Regions from separate parts of the Rhizobium sp. SYY.PMSO genome, predicted to be linked through region 2. Evidence: predicted binding sites of a transcription regulator. Region 2 holds the regulator's gene; the other holds the start of a gene.

Region 1 (4,558 bases), 350 kb from region 2:
GCGGCAGCGCGGCAAAACGGACGCGTTCCGTCCAGCTCGCACCGACGGCGCGCATGCCCTCGTCGGGCTTCATGTCGATATTCTCGACGACCTCGTAGAACAGCTTGCCGAGTGCGCCGATCGTGTGCAGGCCGACCGCGATGATGGCGGCGATCGGGCCGATCGACAGGATCGCCGAAAACAGGCCGGCGATGACGATTTCCGGGAAGGCGCGCAGCAGTTCCATGATGCGCTTCGTCACCAGCCGGATTGGATTGGCAGGCGACATGTTGCGCGCGGCAAAGAAGCTCAAGGGCACGGCGAAGACGAAGCCGACGATGGTCGATACCAGCGCCACGTTGATCGTGATGATCATCAGCTCGAAATATTCGGGGATGTAGAAGTCGCCCCAGACATAGACGCGGCCGAGCGGGAAGTTGAATTCCTCGCCGCCCATGCCATTCGCGCCGTTCGGGCTCGGCAGGTCGAAAAGAGCCCGGTAGACGTCGGCCCAGTCCTTGGGGATCAGCCAGCCCAGAAAGTCGAAGAGATGCGGCAGGCGTTCGAAGAAGTGGCCGGCATTGCTGTCGTCGGCGAAGCGGACGGAGCTTACGAAGGCGACAAGCAGGATGATGAGGCCGATGCCGGTATAGAGGCGGCGTCTGGCCACCATCCTGCCCCAGGCGTTACCGATATCCCTCGCGCTTTGCGGCGCGCCCTGCATCTTCAGCTGCGTATCGGCAATCGTCATGAAATCCTGCCCTTGTGATAGCAAAAGGGCGGCCGTTGCCGGCCGCCCAGTCATCGGAATGCGGATCAGCCGCCGATCGCGGCCTTACGAACGTCGATGACGGCGTTATAGAAGTCCGGAGTAACCTTGACGTAGCCCTTGAAGTCGCCGCCTTCGATGGCGTTGAAGCACTTGGCGTCGGCAGTCGGCAGCTTCATGAAGAAGTCCGTCAGCTTGGTCTGCCATTCGGTGCCGAGCGCGTTGCGAACGACGAGCGGGCCGTTCGGGATCAGCGGCGAGCGCCAGACTTCGACGAGCTTGTTCGGGTCTACGGCGCCCTTGTCGACTTCCTTGCGGAAGGTGCCGGAGGTGAAGCCGTCCTTGAAGTCGCCGATGCCCGAGGAGTCGTCGACAGCGACGTCGACCTTGCCGTCATAAGCGGCAAGCAGGTTGTTCTCGTGGCCGCCGTTGAACTGGGTCGAGGCGAAGAACTTGTCGTTCGGCATGCCCGTGTCCTTCGGGATCTGTGTCAGCGGAACGAGATAGCCCGAGGTGGAGTCCGGATCGGCGTAACCGAGCTTCTTGCCCTTGGCGTCCTTGATGGTTTTGATGCCGGAGGACTTGAGGGCGAGACCGATCGAGTAGTAGCCGGTCGAGCCGTCTTCCTGCTGGGTGGTCAGGATCGGGGTAACGGCCTTCGGGTCCTTGATGGCGACGGCCGCATAGCCGGAAGCGCCGAGTTCAGCGAAGTCGAGCGTGCCGCCGAGCAGGCCCTGGATCACGCCGTCGTAGTCGGCGGCCGGGAACAGCGAAACCTTCTCGAAACCGAATTCCTTCTTCAGGTGGTCGGAGAGGCAGGCATAGTTGCGCAGGCGGTCGGCTTCGTTTTCGCCACCGAGAATGCCGACGCGAAATTCCTTGATGTCTTGAGCGCTTGCGCCGCCGACGAGCGCGAGAAGCGCCGTAGCCGCAAGAAGGGTCTTCTTCAACATGGGTTCGTCTCCTGATTAACCGGTGTCCCCGGATGCCTTCGGTCTAGAAGAAATGTGCCCTTGACGCGGGCTCTCGATCCCGGCTGTCCCTCTCAGAGACCGGCCAGTGCCAGCGGTTGCGGGCCGGCAGATTCCGTTGCCGCGGCTTGCGCGGCCGGATCGGCAATGGTGATGGAGGTCGACGTCATGCTTTCGTCGATGCCGGCGCCGTCCTTGTCGGTGCCGTAGATTTCCTTGACGGCGGCAGCCGTCAGATCGGCCGGCTTGCCGTCGAAGACGACGCGCCCGGCAGCCATGCCGATGATGCGTTCGCAATAGTTGCGGGCCGTATCCAGCGTATGGAGGTTGGTGATGACGGTGATGCCTTCGCGTTCGTTGATGTCGCGCAGCGCGTCCATGACGATCTTGGCGTTCAGCGGATCGAGCGAGGCGATCGGCTCGTCGGCCAGCATCATCTTCGGCTGCTGCATCAGGGCGCGGCAGATGGCGACGCGCTGCTGCTGGCCGCCGGAAAGCGTGCCGGCCATCTGAAGGGCCGTCTGCTCGATGCCGAGGCGCTCAAGCGCGGCAATCGCTTCGATGCGCTCCTCGCCGGTGAAGACCGAGAGGAGGCTCATGACGGTGGACCGCTGGTTCAGCCGGCCGAGCATGACGTTGGTGAGCACGTCGAGGCGCGGCACGAGATTGAACTGCTGGAAGATCATGGCGCAATCGCGCTGCCAGCTGCGCAGCGCCCGGCCGCTGAGCTTGGAAACCTCGATGCCGGAGAAATGGATGGAGCCGGAGCTCGGATCGGCGAGACGGTTGATCATGCGCAGCAGCGTCGACTTGCCGGCGCCGGAGCGGCCAATGACGCCGACCATCTGTCCCTGCGGTATGTCCAAAGTCACGGAATCGACTGCAAGCTTGTTTCCAAACCGGCGCGAGACATTCCTGAGTTCGAACATAGTGCTTCCCTTTCGCGGCTGCCGGGCTGCAAAAATTTCAGCGATACCGGTGCTAGAATGGGCGCGTACCCCAGCCTCGAAGGAAATTTCGAAGGGGGCGGGCGCCAACCACAAGGCAACCGATTAGTCCCGCTTCATGAAGCTCCAATGTCAGTTTTATGTAACTGCTGTTACAATTCCCGGCGATTTTGCGAGATTAGCCGGCTGAGGTCTTTGCTGTTGATTAGCCGTCAAACATGCCTGTCGGCAGGCCGTCCATGCTGAAGGCGTTCTTCTCGCGCCTGTATTCCTCAATGCCTTCGGGCCCCTTCGCCTTCGCCCATTGATCGAGGCTCGGCCTTTCCCCTTCATAGGCGAAGAGCGGCACGCCGAAGCCGCAGGAGGTCTGCACGAGATCGAAATCCAGCCGCACGATCTGCCGTGCGCCCAGCGGCTCCTCGCCTGCATAGTGGTCGTGCAGCAATTCCCGATACTCAGGGGACGATCGGTGGATGATCCGGCCGCGGCCGTAGAGGCGCAGGATCATCGGCGGCCCGGCGACGGCGCAGAACATGATCGTCAGCCGGCCATCGGCCTTCATATGGGCGGAAGTCTCGTTGCCGCTGCCGGTGCGGTCGAGATAGATGGCGGTATTCGGGGAGACGATGCGCAGGCAGAGCGTTTCGCGGGGCGAAACATTGACGCGGGAATCGGCGGTGGCGGATGCCGTGAAGAAGATGTGTTGCCGCGCGATGAAGTCGCGCAGCCGGTCGTCGAGACTGGAAAACTGCTTTGCCATGAAGACTCCTCCCGATCCTGCGCTTGCAAGGATCGCCTGAAAGCTGGATCGCCCGCCGGCGCCTTGCAAGCCTGGTGTGGGCGGAAACGGTCCTCAGGCGTCGTAGCGATCCAGAAAATCCTCTGCCGAAAGGGCGCGGAAGTCCGCGAGCGCCGTGCGCAGGCGGTCGTGATCCCAATCCCACCAGGCAAGCTTGTCCATGCGGGCGCCGACTTCCGCGGTGAAGCGTTCGCGGATCAGCTTTGCCGGCACGCCGCCGACGATCGCGTAGGGTGCTACATCCCTGGAGACGACCGCGCCCGCGCCGATGACGGCGCCATTGCCGACCGTAACGCCGGGCAAGACAGTGGCGCCGTGACCGATCCAGACGTCATGACCGATCACCACGCGGTTGTCGCGCCGCCAGGTGAAGAAATCGGTCTCCATATCGGCATCCGGCCAGTAATCGGTGGCGCGATAGGTGAAGTGATGCAGCGTGGCGCGCCATGTCGGATGGTTTGTGGCGTTGATGCGCACGGCGGCGGCGATGTTGACGAACTTGCCGATCGTCGCGCACCAGACCGCGCCATCCTGCATGATATAGGAATAGTCGCCGATCTCGGCTTCGTCGATGCGGCAGCGGTCGGAGACTTCGGTATAGCGGCCGAGCGTCGAATTGTTGACGCTGGCCGTGGGGCTGATGAAAGGCATTTCGCCCAGTTTGCGGCTCATGCGGCGGCCTTTCGCGGCGAAAATTGCGAGACGTCGAGAATACGGCTGCCGACGGCCTCGCGCACTTCTTCGTCGTGGAAGATGCCGAGCAGCGCGACGCCGGCTGCCTTCTTCTGTTCGATCATGTCGACGACGACGGCCCGGTTGCGGGCATCGAGCGACGCCGTGGGCTCGTCGAGCAGAAGGATGGCGTGATCGGTGATGAAGCCGCGCGCGATGTTGACGCGCTGCTGCTCTCCGCCGGAGAAGGTGGCGGGCGGCAGTTGCCAGAGTTCCTGCGGCAGGTTCAGCTGTGCCAGCAGCTCGGCTGCCCTCTCGCGGGCATCGGCGACGGTCACGCCGCGCGCGAGCAGCGGCTCGGCAACCACATCGATGGCGGCGACGCGCGGCACGGTGCGCAGGAACTGGCTGACATAGCCCA
Region 2 (4,558 bases):
GAACTAGTCACCACAATTTTAGAGCGTTTCGCGCCTTGTTACCATGCGAGGCAATGGTGAGGGATTCTGCCATCGGAAACGCGACAGCGGAGACAGGGCATGAATTGGACAGACGAACGCGTCGAGAAGCTGAAAAAGCTATGGTCCGAAGGGTTGAGCGCCAGCCAGATCGCGGCGCAGCTTGGTGGCGTGAGCCGTAATGCCGTCATCGGCAAGGTACATCGCCTGAACCTCCCGGGCCGGGCAAAGGCCGGTGGCACGGCAACTGCAGCGCGCACCCCGAAGCGCAGCGCCACGGCACCGCGCCCTGCCAGCTTCGGCTCGCGCGTGGCAACCCGCACCGTGGTTACCCGCCAGCAGGGCGCAACCATGCTGAAGGAAGAGGTCGAGGTCGATTCAGTCAACGAAATCCAATATCGTCCGGCATCGAACGTCGTCGTTCCGATCTCCCGCCGCCTCGGCCTGACGGAGCTGACGGAGCGCACCTGCAAGTGGCCGGTCGGCGATCCGCTGAAGGACGATTTCCACTTCTGCGGCAACGACAGCCCGGATTCCTCGCCTTACTGCACCTATCACCAGCGCATGGCCTACCAGCCAGTGCATGATCGCCGGCGCAACAACGGCTGAAAGCTATAAGCAAATTCAAAGAGAAACGGGCCCCTCGGGGCCCGTTTTCTATTTCCGCCGCATGTCGATGTCGATGCCCGAGCAGCCTTGCCGCTCAGGCTTCCATGGAATAGCCCGCGCCGCGAACGGTGCGGATGACATCCTGCATGTTGGAAAAATTGAGCGCCTTGCGCAGGCGGCCGACATGGACGTCGACCGTGCGTTCGTCGACATAGATATCGTGCCCCCACACGCCGTCCAGCAGCTGCGAGCGCGAGAAGACGCGGCCCGGCGAGGACATCAGGAATTCCAGCAGGCGGAACTCCGTCGGCCCCAGCCGCACTTCGCGGCTCTTGCGGTGGACGCGATGGGTTTCGCGGTCCAGCTCGATATCGCCGCAACGCAGCACCGTGGAGAGGACCTCCGGGCGGGCGCGCCGCAGCATCGCCTTGACGCGGGCCATCAGCTCCGGCGTCGAGAACGGCTTGACGACGTAATCGTCCGCGCCGGTGGAAAGGCCGCGCACGCGCTCGCTCTCCTCGCCGCGGGCCGTGAGCATGATGATCGGCAGCCGCTCCGTCTCCGGCCGCATGCGCAGCCGGCGGCAGAGCTCGATGCCGGACACGCCGGGGAGCATCCAGTCGAGGATCAGAAGATCGGGGATGCGCTCCTGGAGACGCAGCTCTGCCTCATCGCCTCTGAGGATCGTATCGACCTCGAAGCCTTCGGCTTCGAGATTGTAGCGCAGCAGAACGCTGAGCGCTTCCTCGTCTTCTACAACAGCAACTCTCGGAACCATGCGCCTGTGGTCTCCTTTCTTCGCTTCCAGATTATTCCGTCACCGCGCCGACGGTGTTGGCCGTGTCGTCCTTCGGCCGCTCGCCTTCGGGCTGGGCGCCGGTCGCCATATAATAGATCGTCTCGGCAATGTTGGTGGCATGGTCGCCGATGCGCTCGATGTTCTTCGCGCAGAAGAGAAGATGCGTGCAGGTGGTGATGTTGCGCGGATCTTCCATCATGTAGGTCAGCATCTCGCGGAAGAGCGAGGTATACATGGCGTCGATTTCCTCGTCGCGTTCGCGGATCGACACGGCCTTGTCCGGCGAACGGGTCGCATAGACGTCCAGAACTTCCTTCAGCTGGCTCAGTGCCAGTTCGGAGAGATGCTCGATACCGCGGGCGAGACGGCGCGGAACGCCGGTGCCCTGCACGGCGATGACGCGCTTGGCCGTGTTCTTGCCAAGGTCGCCGACGCGCTCCAGATCGGAGGCGATGCGGATCGAGCCCATGATTTCGCGCAGGTCGGCCGCCATCGGCTGACGGCGCGCGATGGTGACGATCGCCTTATCGCCGATTTCGCGTTCGGCATGGTCGAGAATGACATCGTCGGAGATGACCTTCTGGGCAAGGGCCGCGTCGCTGTTGACCAAAGCGCGTACGCTGTCGCTGACCATCTGCTCGGCAAGGCCGCCCATTTCCGCAATGCGGCGCGTCAGGAACTTCAGGTCTTCGTCATAGGCAGAGAGAATGTGGGTGGAGACCATTTTTCTATCCTCAAGGTGAACTGTGTGAAAGGAGCCGCGCGCGCAGCATCATCAACCAAAACGGCCCATGATGTAATCCTGCGTGCGGTAATCGTCGGGATTGGTGAACATTTTATCGGTGTCGTTCTCCTCAACCAGATGGCCGAGATGGAACATTGCGGTGCGTTGCGAAACGCGGGCTGCCTGCTGCATGGAATGCGTCACGATGACGATCGTGAAGTTTTCCCGCAGCTCGTGGATGAGATCTTCGACCTTTGCGGTTGCGATCGGATCGAGGGCCGAGCATGGCTCGTCCATCAGGATGACCTCCGGGCTGACGGCAACGGCGCGGGCGATGCACAGGCGCTGCTGCTGGCCGCCCGAAAGGCTCGTGCCGGCATCGTGGAGCCTGTCCTTCACCTCGCCCCAGAGGCCCGCCTTCTGCAGGCTGGTTTCGACGATGTGATCGAGATCGGCCTTGGATGCGTGCAGGCCATGGATGCGCGGACCGTAGGCGACATTCTCATAGATCGACTTCGGAAACGGGTTGGGCTTTTGAAAGACCATGCCGACGCGGGCGCGCAGTTCCACCACGTCGATGCTGTCGTCGTAGACGTCCTGATCGTCGAGCGTGATCCTGCCGGTGACGCGGCAGGTCTCGATCGTATCGTTCATGCGGTTGAGGCAGCGCAGGAAGGTGGACTTGCCGCAGCCGGAAGGGCCGATCAGCGCCGTCACCGTATTGACGCGGATCCTGAGATTGACGTCGAAGAGAGCGCGCTTGTCGCCGTAAAAGACCGAAACGTCCTGGCCGATCATCTTGTAAGGGATCGTCTTCATCTTTCTGGTCAATGCTCTTTCGCTCGCGGCTTCCGTCATCATGTTCATTTCCCGGCCCTCCCCTACCAGCGCCGTTCGAAACGGCGGCGCAGCAGGATCGCGCCGATGTTCATCGCGACGAGGAAGAAGAGCAGGACGATGATGGCCCCGGAGGTTCTTTCGACGAAGGCCCGCTCTGCCTCGCTCGCCCACATGTAGATCTGCACCGGCAGCGCCGTCGAAGGATCGAGGGGCGATGCCGGATAGTTGGAGACGAAGGCAACCATGCCGATCAGAAGCAGCGGCGCCGTCTCCCCGAGCGCATGGGCAAGCCCGAGGATGGTGCCCGTCAGGATGCCCGGCATGGCGAGCGGCAGGACGTGATGGAACACCACCTGCATGCGCGACGCACCGAGGCCGAGCGCGGCGCTGCGGATCGACGGCGGCACGGCCCGCAACGCCGAGCGCGTGGCAATGATGATCATCGGCAGCGTCATCAGGCTCAGCACCAGCCCGCCGACCAGCGATGCCGAGCGCGGCAGGCCCATCATGTTGATGAACACCGAGAGGCCGAGCAGGCCGTAGACGATCGACGGCACGGCGGCGAGATTGTTGATGTTGACCTCGATCAGATCCGTCAGCCGGTTCCTCGGCGCGAATTCCTCCAGGTAGATCGAAGCGGCGACGCCGACCGGCAGGGCGAGCACGAGCACGGTCAGCATCAGATAGAGCGAGCCGATCAGTGCAACGCCAAGGCCGGCGGCCTCGGGCCGGCTCGAATTGCCCGACAGGAAGAGGCCCTTGTTGAACGCCTCGTGCAGGGCGCCGCTTTCGCCAAGCCGCTTCATCCAGGCAAGCTGCCGGTCGGATACCTTGCGGTCCTTTTCGTCGACGGTCAGATCGATCTGCCCCTTGTTGGCGGAGTCGATGTTGGCGCTGGCAAGGAAGGTGACGTTCTGCGTCGTTCCGATGATCGAAGGGTTGGCGGCGACCTTGTCGCGCAACGCGATCCTGGCGCTGTCCGACACCATGGCCGTTGCCTCGCGAATAAGCGCACGATTGCCGGGATCGATCTCCAGCGCTTTCACCAGCGCATCGCGCAGCAGTGCCGCGTAATTGGCCGATACCAGCACCTTCGGATCGCCGGCGCGCTTGCCTGACGGATCGATCACCGTCTCGGTGAATTCGATCGGCAGGGTGATCGAGGTTTGTACGAAGGCGGAATAGCCGTTGCGGACGACCGTGGAGACGAGGATGGCAAGAAAGACAAGGCCGAAGATGACGGCCGTAAATCCGTAGGCGCGAAAGCGGCGCTCGGCGGCATAACGGCGCCTGATGCCGATATCGCGCCGCGCCGGCGCGCCCGGCATGAGGCCGCGCGGCATGTTGCGTGACGGGGAGGATACGATGCCGCTCATTCGTATTGCTCCCTGTAGCGGCGGACGATGCAGAGGGCATAGACGTTCAGGCACAGCGTCAGGCAGAACAGCGTGATGCCGAGCGCAAAGGCCACCAGCGTCTGGGGCGAGGTGAATTCGAGATCGCCGGTCAGCTGATTGACGATCTTGACGGTCACGGTCGTCATCGGCTCGAAGGGATCGAACTGCATG

What was found. Region 2 encodes PhoB, which activates phosphate uptake and scavenging genes when phosphate is short. Its sites were predicted from a motif close to TGTCATNNANCTGTCAT; they were not measured.
Region 1: phnC (phosphonate ABC transporter ATP-binding protein) is a predicted target of PhoB. The motif match lies at 2,785-2,801, and genes of this name have one in related genera.

The regions. Positions count from the first base shown of each region.
Region 1 is NZ_CP177349.1:3,515,701-3,520,258, forward strand. It holds gene phnE (phosphonate ABC transporter, permease protein PhnE) at 1-730, opposite strand, end outside; gene phnD (phosphonate ABC transporter substrate-binding protein) at 796-1,701, opposite strand; gene phnC (phosphonate ABC transporter ATP-binding protein) at 1,794-2,648, opposite strand; gene ACJJVH_RS17020 (pyridoxamine 5'-phosphate oxidase family protein) at 2,872-3,426, opposite strand; gene ACJJVH_RS17025 (DapH/DapD/GlmU-related protein) at 3,520-4,137, opposite strand; gene phnL (phosphonate C-P lyase system protein PhnL) at 4,134-4,558, opposite strand, start outside.
Region 2 is NZ_CP177349.1:117,925-122,482, reverse strand. It holds gene ACJJVH_RS00615 (GcrA family cell cycle regulator) at 100-627, shown strand; gene phoB (phosphate regulon transcriptional regulator PhoB) at 722-1,405, opposite strand; gene phoU (phosphate signaling complex protein PhoU) at 1,437-2,150, opposite strand; gene pstB (phosphate ABC transporter ATP-binding protein PstB) at 2,202-3,017, opposite strand; gene pstA (phosphate ABC transporter permease PstA) at 3,032-4,366, opposite strand; gene pstC (phosphate ABC transporter permease subunit PstC) at 4,363-4,558, opposite strand, start outside.